Regions from separate parts of the Brevibacterium renqingii genome, predicted to be linked through region 1. Evidence: predicted binding sites of a transcription regulator. Region 1 holds the regulator's gene; the other holds the start of a gene.

Region 1 (4,298 bases):
AGGCCGTGCTCGCCGGTCTGCGTGCGGAGTATCCACAGGCCCAGTTCGTCTCCGCCGCGACGAAGGACGGCATCGACGAGCTCATCGAGGCCATCGAATCCCGGCTGCCGGCACCCGATATCGACATCACCGTGCTCATTCCCTATGAGCGCGGCGACCTCGTGTCGAAGATCTACGCCCTGGGCACGGTCGAACACGAAGAACATGGCTCCGAGGGCACGAGCCTGCAGGCCAAGGTGCCGGCCGAGCTCCTCGACGAACTGCGCGAATTCCAGCGTCCGGACCTGGTCATCGATCAGTGACCGTCGAAGAACTCCTCGAGTCGGCCGTCGGGGCCATCGGCGGCTCGACCCGGAGCGGTCAGCAGGAGATGGCCCAAGCGGTCGCCTCGGCGGTGGACAAGGGGATCCACCTGCTCGTCCAGGCCGGAACCGGGACGGGTAAGTCCCTGGCCTACCTCGTGCCCGCGGCCGAATACGTCACCCGCACCGGCGGCAAGGTCGTCGTGTCCACGGCGACGCTGGCGCTGCAGACTCAGATCATCCACCGCGATCTGCCGCGGCTGTTCAAGGCCGTGAAGAAAGACCTCGATCCGCTGCCGAGGGCCGCTCTGCTCAAGGGGCGGCGGAACTATGTGTGCAAGCACAAGCTCGCCGGCGGGTACCCGGACGAGGGGGAGGGCATGCTCTTCGACCTCGGGGCCGACGCCGAGGCGGGACGCAAACCCTCCGAACGCTCGGGTCTGGGTGAGGAGATCCAACGGATCCGCACCTGGGAGAAGATCACCGAGACCGGTGACCGCGACGACCTCATGCCCGGAGTCAGCGACCGCGCCTGGTCGCAGGTGTCGGTCAACGCCTTCGACTGCCTCGGGGCGAACTGTCCTCTGGTCACCGAATGCTTCGCCGAGATCGCCAGGAACAAGGCCGCCGAGGCGGACATCGTCGTCACCAACCACGCCCTGCTGGCCATCGACGCCTTCGGCGAATCGGCTGTGCTGCCCGACCACGACGTCATCATCATCGACGAGGCGCACGAGCTCAAGGACCGGGTGACGAACGCGCTGTCCGGGCAGATCAACACGAGCATGCTGTCGGCGGCGACGAGCTCCGTGCGCAAGCACACCGCCGTCCAGGACGGGGTCGTGTCCCTGCTCGACTCGGCCGCGGCGGCACTCGAACGCGCCCAGTCCTCCGTGCCCGAAGGGCTCATCCTCAATATGAGCGAGGCGCTCGGACTGGCGTTGGCACAGATCCGCGACTCCGCGCGCCAGATCATCAATGACATCGGCGGCAAGTCCGAGGACGCCGATGCCGGTCGGCAGATGGCCAAGGCCCGGTGCCAGGAGATCTTCGAACTGGCCGAACGCTTCTGCGAGCCGGGCAAGAACGACGTCATCTGGCTGTCCCGGTCGACCTTCCGGGAGAAGGAGACGACGAACCTCGTCGTCGCACCGCTGAGCGTGGCCGGAACGATGCGCTCGGGCATCTTCGAGGAATCCACGGTCGTGGCCACCTCGGCGACGTTGTCCCTGGGCGGGAACTTCGACGCGGTCGCAGCCTCACTGGGGCTCTTCGGACCCGACGCCCCGAAATGGGACAGCCTCGATGTCGGCTCACCCTTCGACTACGGACGACAGGGCATCCTCTATGTCGCCTCCCACCTGCCCAAGCCCGGGCGCAGCGGTTTGAGCTCCGAGGCGCTGACCGAACTCGAGGAACTCGTGCGGGCCTCGAACGGCGGGGCGCTGGGACTGTTCTCCTCCCGGGCAGCCGCCAACGCTGCGGCCGAACACCTGCGGGAGAAGTTCGACTTCCCGATCCTGCTCCAGGGCGACGACGGGCTGCCCGCACTCGTCTCCCAGTTCACCGCCGATGACCAGACCTGCCTGTTCGGCACCATGTCGCTGTGGCAGGGAGTCGATGTGCCGGGGCGGACGAACCGACTCGTCATCATCGACCGGCTGCCTTTCCCCCGGCCGGACGACCCGCTCATGCAGGCACGGGCGCGCGATGCCGACCAGCGCGGCGTCAACGGGTTCATGGCCGTGTCCGCCACTCATGCTGCACTGCGTCTGGCGCAGGGCGCCGGCCGCCTCATCCGCTCGACCGAGGACAGGGGAGTCGTGGCGGTGCTCGACTCGCGGCTGCGGTCGGCCAGGTATGCCGGCTTCCTCGTCAATTCGATGCCGCGGATGTGGCCGACGACGAATTCGCAGCTCGTGCGCACGAGCCTCGGACGGCTGGCCGAAACACAAGAGGAATGAGAGAACGCCCGCGAACGGACTGTTCGCGGGCGTTCTGTTCCCCGGCTGCGGAGACCTTCACGGGTCTCAGCTCCGGCGCAGGCTTTCGGAGAAGTCAGCGCGGGCGGAGGCTCTCCGAGGCCTGAGAGGCGACGGACGACGAGACCTCAGAGGCGACGGATGACCGCGACGACGAGCCCCATGATCTGGGCGAAGTTGCCGTCGATGGGCTCGTAGTTCTCGTTCTGCGGCAGCAGCCACTGCTGTCCGGCCTTGCGCTTGAGCGTCTTCACCGTGGCCTCGCCGTCGAGCAGGGCCGCGACGATCTGACCGTTGTCGGCGGTGTGCTGCTTGCGCACGACTACCCAGTCGTCGTGGCAGATGGCGGCGTCGATCATCGAGTCGCCGACGACCTTGAGCAGGAACATGTCGCCGGAGCCGACGACCTGGGTCGGCAGGGAGAAGACGTCGTCGACCTCCTGCTCGGCCAGGATCGGGCCACCGGCGGCGATGCGCCCGACGACGGGCACCTGGACGGTGTTGTTCGACAGCTCCTCGAACTTCGCGCGCTCGGCCTCTTCCTCTTCGAAGGGATTGACGACCTCGATGGCGCGGGGACGCTTCGGATCACGGCGGACATAGCCGAGGCGTTCGAGCTGCGAGAGCTGGTGGGCGACGCTCGAGAGCGAGGCGAGCCCGGCGGCCTTGCCGATCTCGCGCATGCTCGGCGGATAGCCGTTGGTCACGACGGCGCGTTCGATGGTCTCGAGGACGAGGCGCTGCCGGGGAGTGAGGCGGAAATCGCCCTCTCCGGACGATCCCTCTGGGATCTCGACGACCTCGTCATCGCTGCGGGCGGCAGCGATCTCACTGGCAACGTCCTCGTTGCGCGGGCGGCCTCTGCCTCGCTTGTTCTGAACCATTGCTCGTTCCCCTTCGTTCTATTCCCTGCCGCCGAACCCTGCGATCCCCGCTTCGGGGATTCTCGTGTCAGTGCCGACTGAGATGGTTCTGACAGATCGATCAACAACGCTGGTTCCCTCTCATTGTCGCATAGATGTTCGAGTTGGACTGGACATTTGTTCGATTGGCATGTTGAATAGAACAGACGTTCTACCGATTGCTGGTGGAATCGTACGAATGAAAGAGGTAATGCGATGTCTGCACAGAACACCGGGCTGCGCCTGACCACGCGTGGACGCCAGGCCGTGCGCCTTCTCCGGACCCTGCTCATTGCTCTCGTCGTCATCGGCGGAGCGCTCCTCCTCGCCACTCAGTCGTTCTCGGCCGCCGCTGTCGCCGAATCGGAGACCGAGAGCATCGGCATCGACGCCGAAGCGGTCGTCGTCGGCGAGGGCGAATCGCTGTGGACCGTGGCGTCGAACCTCGGTCTCGACCGTGACACCCGTGATGTCGTGGCCGATATCGCCGAGATCAACCATCTGACGACCCCGACCGTCCACCCCGGCCAGACCCTCGACGTCCCTGTCCGCTGAGTCTGCGCCCAACTGAGGAGGCCGCAGATCCTTCCGGGATCCGTTGAAGAAGGGGAGTCCTCCCCGAGTCTCGCGCCCCGACCCGCCGCCCGGGCGGCGGGGGTCTCTCGGTAGAATGATCGCGTGGGAAACTTCGAATCTCTGCCAGTGCGTTCCGACCTCGTCGGCCTCAAGCCCTACGGGGCTCCGCACCTCGACGTGCCGGTCCAGCTCAACGTCAATGAGAACGCCTATCCGCTCCCGGACGTCGTCGTCGACAGCATGCGTGCCGCCGTCAACGATCACTTCTCCGGACTCAACCGTTACCCCGATCGTGAGTTCACCGCACTGCGTGAACACCTCGTCACCTATCTCACCGGCATCAACGAACGTGCCGGGGACAGCGTCGAGCTCGACCCCGCAATGATCTGGGCTGCGAACGGTTCGAACGAGGTCCTCAGCCATATCGTCCAGGCCTTCGGCGGACCCGGCCGTACCGTGCTCGGCTTCACGCCGTCCTATTCGATGCACCCGCTGATCACAACCGGAACGGGAGCCAGCTGGCTCAGCGTCGACCG
Region 2 (4,298 bases), on a different contig from region 1:
CTCAGACTTCTCCGCTGTGCGCTGGCAACCGGGAACGGTGCAGTTGTTCCACTGCTCTACCAAAGTCTTCCGCAGATCTTTCGGAACCGGATAGCTCGTGGCCTTCGCATCGATCGGGGTTCCGGTGGCGGGATCGGTGAGGATCCTCTGGATGGTCTTCGAACGACCGGCGATCGTGCGGGCCACCTCGGCGGGAATCGGCGAGCCGTCGGCCAAAGTGCCCGGCAGCTCCGAGTCACCGGTCAGAGTGAGGAACGGAACGGTTGCGACGGTGGCGGCTTGCTGCGACAGCCACCACTGACTGGTCGGCATCCGCAGCTTCACCCAATACTCCACGGGACCGAGGTTGTCCTCGGAGTCCGGGCGGAACGCAGAGCCGGCAGCGCAGTCGTCGGACTGTTCGACGTCCGCCGGGTGCTGCCTGGGCATTCCGCCCGGACTCGTGGGTGCGACTGGGGGCGTTCCTGGACTCGTGGGTGCAACCCGAGGCGATCCTGAGCTCGTCGGCGAGCCACCAGCCGATCCCGAACTCGTTGATTTCCTTGCCACTGTTTCGGCGAAGTCCTCAAGACCGGCGTCGGAATCGACTCCGGGAACCATTTCCCCGTCGGCATCGAGCAGTGGAGCTTCGTGGGTGGTTCGGATGCCTGTGATCGGGTCGACCGAGAGGACTTTGACGCTCAGTTCGGGGACCGGCCTGATCAGCAGGTCGTACTGGAGCTGGTCGATGGTCCGATCGTCGTTCAGCTCCATCCCGGACGGCAGATTGAACGTCGTCGTGTTCTTCCCATGGACAGCGTGTGCCATGGCGCGGATGCGGTTGTAGCAGGAGTAGATCTCCGCCGAGGGGCCGCTTACGATGAGGCAGGCCGAGCCGTCTTTGCTGCCTTCGACATCGACCCGACGACGCTTCGTGGCGATCTCGGTCAGGTCGGTCGGAGGTACGAGCAGGCTGATCATCTTCTGCAGTGCCCTGCGCAGAGTCTCGCAGGTGATATCGGCCCGCTTAGTGGCCAGGAACGAGTCGACGTCGGGAAGGTGCTGGAACGCAAGATTGCGGCACAGTTGGGAGACGACGTCGATATGAGCCTGAGTGAATTGGCCACGACGGACACGGTCGGCGAAACGGGGGAGGCCGTAGAGGATCGTCATCGCCGCTGACAGCTGCCGATAGGTGCGAGGGGTGTTGGTGCCGAGCGCGGTCGAGATCTCGACCAGGTCTTCGGATTCGACGTTGTCGTAGACCCACGTCGCAAAACACGTGTGGGGATCGAACTCGGGAAACTCCGGAAGCAAGCGTCGAGCGGACTCTGCGGCCTCCTTCTTCTGGGCACGAGCGAACTCTTCGTCGTATGGCACGAGAGACGAGGAAGTCGTCTCGGCAGTCTGACTGACGGTTCGGCCGCTGCCGGCCGGACGGTCGCTGGCGGCTTGACGGTCGGTTCCGCTGCGACGGGCCTCGATGTCTCCCTCTGCTTCCCCGTCTCGACGGGCCAGAGTTCCTGCGATCGTCTCGCAACGGAAAGGTTCGGAGCCCTCGGGCACTGAGAACTCGAGGTTGAGGAAGATCTGCTCGAGCACCACTCCGGCAGCTGACTCGAGGACCGCGAAATGGGCACGATCCGAAGCTGTCGCGACCTCCGCGAATCGGGTCATGCTCGATTCGAAGCGGATGGCATAGCGCGGTGACGGCTTCGTCGCTCCCGGCTTGCCGGCCCGCGGCGGAGCCGACCGGGTAGTGGTGCCCTTCATGTTGTTCTCACCTGCCTCGGACCTCGTTGTCGGAGTAGTGTGGCTGATTTGAAAAGCTCTTAGCATCATGATACACGATCAAAACGCCAGTTGCCATAGGAAATATAAAATAGATTCGAATATTTCTCGATTTCGTATGAACTGTGCTTTCGTTCTCTGATCATCATCGCATCCGCCACTGACACAGGGACTGACTCAGGAACCGACGCCGGAACCGACACAAAGACCGACACGGGGAACTGCCACGGGGAACGGGAAAGGGGGAGCCGCCTCGGCGAAAGGTCTGCAGAACATGCCACCTCAGCGGACCTGAGGCCTCGATTTAAGCGAATTTTCGCGTGAAATGGGGGAGGTCATCGGTTATGCTGATCGGGTTGCCGGATGCGACCCATGAGGTCGGTACTCGCCCCATGCGAGCCGTATCCGCACAGCGCGCAACCGCGGCGCCCTTCACCTAGGGTCTGCACCACGGGACGCGCAGACGTCACCGATCATCCTTCACTGGTGACCAGTTCTTCGTTCCGACCGCCGTCGACGAACTCATTCCGGTTCGTCACCGTCGACGAGCTCATTCGAGTTCATTCGAGCTCATTCGAGCTCTGCTGTCGACGCACCCACACGGGCCTCGGCGCTTCGACGATCACTGCCGATGGCACCGGCACCGCCCTGCCGTCGCACAACCACGAGGATCAACCATGACGACCACCGCCCATAACTCCACCGCCTCCGATCAGAACTCGCAGTCTCCGATCACCGATGAGGAGATCTTCGCCGCGCACGAAGGTGGCAAGCTGTCCGCCGAGCTCACGAGCCCGCTGCAGACTCAGCGCGATCTCTCGATCGCCTATACGCCGGGCGTGGCCAAGGTCTGCACCGCGATCAAGGACGAGCCGCAGCTGGCACGCACCCATACCTGGACGGGCCGCCTCGTCGCGGTCATCTCCGACGGTTCGGCCGTGCTCGGCCTCGGCGACATCGGGCCGCAGGCGTCCCTGCCGGTGATGGAGGGCAAGTGCGCCCTGTTCAAGAGCTTCTCGGGTCTCAACGCGATCCCGATCGTGCTCGACACCAACGACACCGACGAGATCGTCGAGACCATCATTCGCATGGCCCCGACCTTCGGCGCGATCAATCTCGAGGACATCTCGGCCCCGCGCTGCTTCGAGATCGAGGATCGGGTCAAGGCCGCGCTCGACATCCCGGTCATGCATGATGACCAGCACGGCACCGCCGTCGTCGTCCTCGCGGCGCTGACGAACGCGCTGCGCGTGGTCGACAAGTCCTTCGACTCGATCAAGGTCGTCGTCTCCGGCGCAGGTGCCGCAGGCGTCGCAGTGGCGAAGATCCTCGCCGACGCCGGCGTCACCGATGTCGTCGTCCTCGACTCCAAGGGCATCGTCGAATCCGGCCGATCCGACCTGTCCGAGACCAAGCAGGCCATCGCCTCCGCCACGAACCCGCGCGGCATCTCCGGCGGGATCGGCGAGGCCCTCGACGGAGCCGATGCCTTCATCGGCGTCTCCGGCGGCACCATCGACGAGGCGCACCTGGCGAAGATGGCCGACGAAGCGATCATCTTCGGCCTGTCGAACCCCACCCCCGAGGTGGCCCCCGACATCGCCGCGAAGTATGCGACCGTGGTGGCCACCGGGCGCAGCGACTTCCCGAACCAGATCAACAATGTGCTCGCGTTCCCCGGGATCTTCCGCGGCGCTCTCGACGCCGATGCCGACGAGATCACCGATGACATGAAGCTCGTCGCGGCACGTGCGATCGCCGACCTCGTCGGTGATGACCTGGCTCCCGGCTACATCGTGCCCGGCGCGCTCGATTCCCGGGTGGCGCCGGCCGTCGCCGAGGCGGTCGAACGCTCCGCGCTGGAGGCGATGACCGAGCGCTGACGGTCAGTCAGTCCGCACACGGCTGAGGGGAGGGTGAAGAGAGTTCTTCACCCTCCCCTCAGCCGTGCTGTCTGCCGACCCTTCAGCTGCGGGGCCCGAGCTCAATCGTCGGTGACGTTGATGGTGACGTCGATGTTGCCGCGGGTGGCGTTGGAGTACGGGCATACCTTGTGGGCTTTGTCGGCCAATGCCTGAGCCTCGGCCTTGTCGAGGTGCGGGAGGGTGACCTCGAGCTCGACGGCGAGCTGGAAGCCGCCCTCGTTGTCCTTGCCGAGGCTCACGCGGGAGCCGACCGAAGAATCCTCGATATTCGCCTTGGTCTGGCCCGCCACGAGACGCAGCGCCGAGTGATAGCAGGCCGCGTAGCCGACCGCGAAGAGCTGCTCGGGATTCGTGCCGTTGCCGCTGCCGCCCATCTCCGTGGGGGTGGCGAGATCGACATCGACCTGTCCGTCGCTCGTGCGACCGTGGCCATCGCGGCCTTCGCCGGTGGCCAGTGCTTCTGCGGTGTAGAGGGCCCTCATGGTTTGTCCTTTCGTCGGTGGTGCGTTGCGGGGGCCGGGTGCTGGCCGGCGTTCGTCGGGCGACTGTCCGGCGTTCGTCCCGCGGCTGCCCCTCGGCTGTCTCGCGGCTGTCTCGCGACTG

What was found. The regulator LexA, encoded in region 1, represses DNA repair genes until DNA is damaged. The targets are predictions, from matches to a motif close to TCGAACANNTGTTCGA.
Region 2: IIE29_RS15350 (HNH endonuclease signature motif containing protein) is a predicted target of LexA. The motif match lies at 1,856-1,871, and genes of this name have one in related genera.

The regions. Positions count from the first base shown of each region.
Region 1 covers NZ_JADBHG010000001.1:84,717-89,014, reverse strand. The annotation lists gene hflX (GTPase HflX) at 1-302, shown strand, start outside; gene IIE29_RS00395 (ATP-dependent DNA helicase) at 299-2,266, shown strand; gene lexA (transcriptional repressor LexA) at 2,413-3,168, opposite strand; gene IIE29_RS00385 (LysM peptidoglycan-binding domain-containing protein) at 3,403-3,741, shown strand; gene IIE29_RS00380 (histidinol-phosphate transaminase) at 3,865-4,298, shown strand, end outside.
Region 2 covers NZ_JADBHG010000010.1:31,227-35,524, forward strand. The annotation lists gene IIE29_RS15350 (HNH endonuclease signature motif containing protein) at 1-1,752, opposite strand, end outside; gene IIE29_RS15355 (NAD(P)-dependent malic enzyme) at 2,448-3,653, shown strand; gene IIE29_RS15360 (organic hydroperoxide resistance protein) at 3,755-4,177, opposite strand.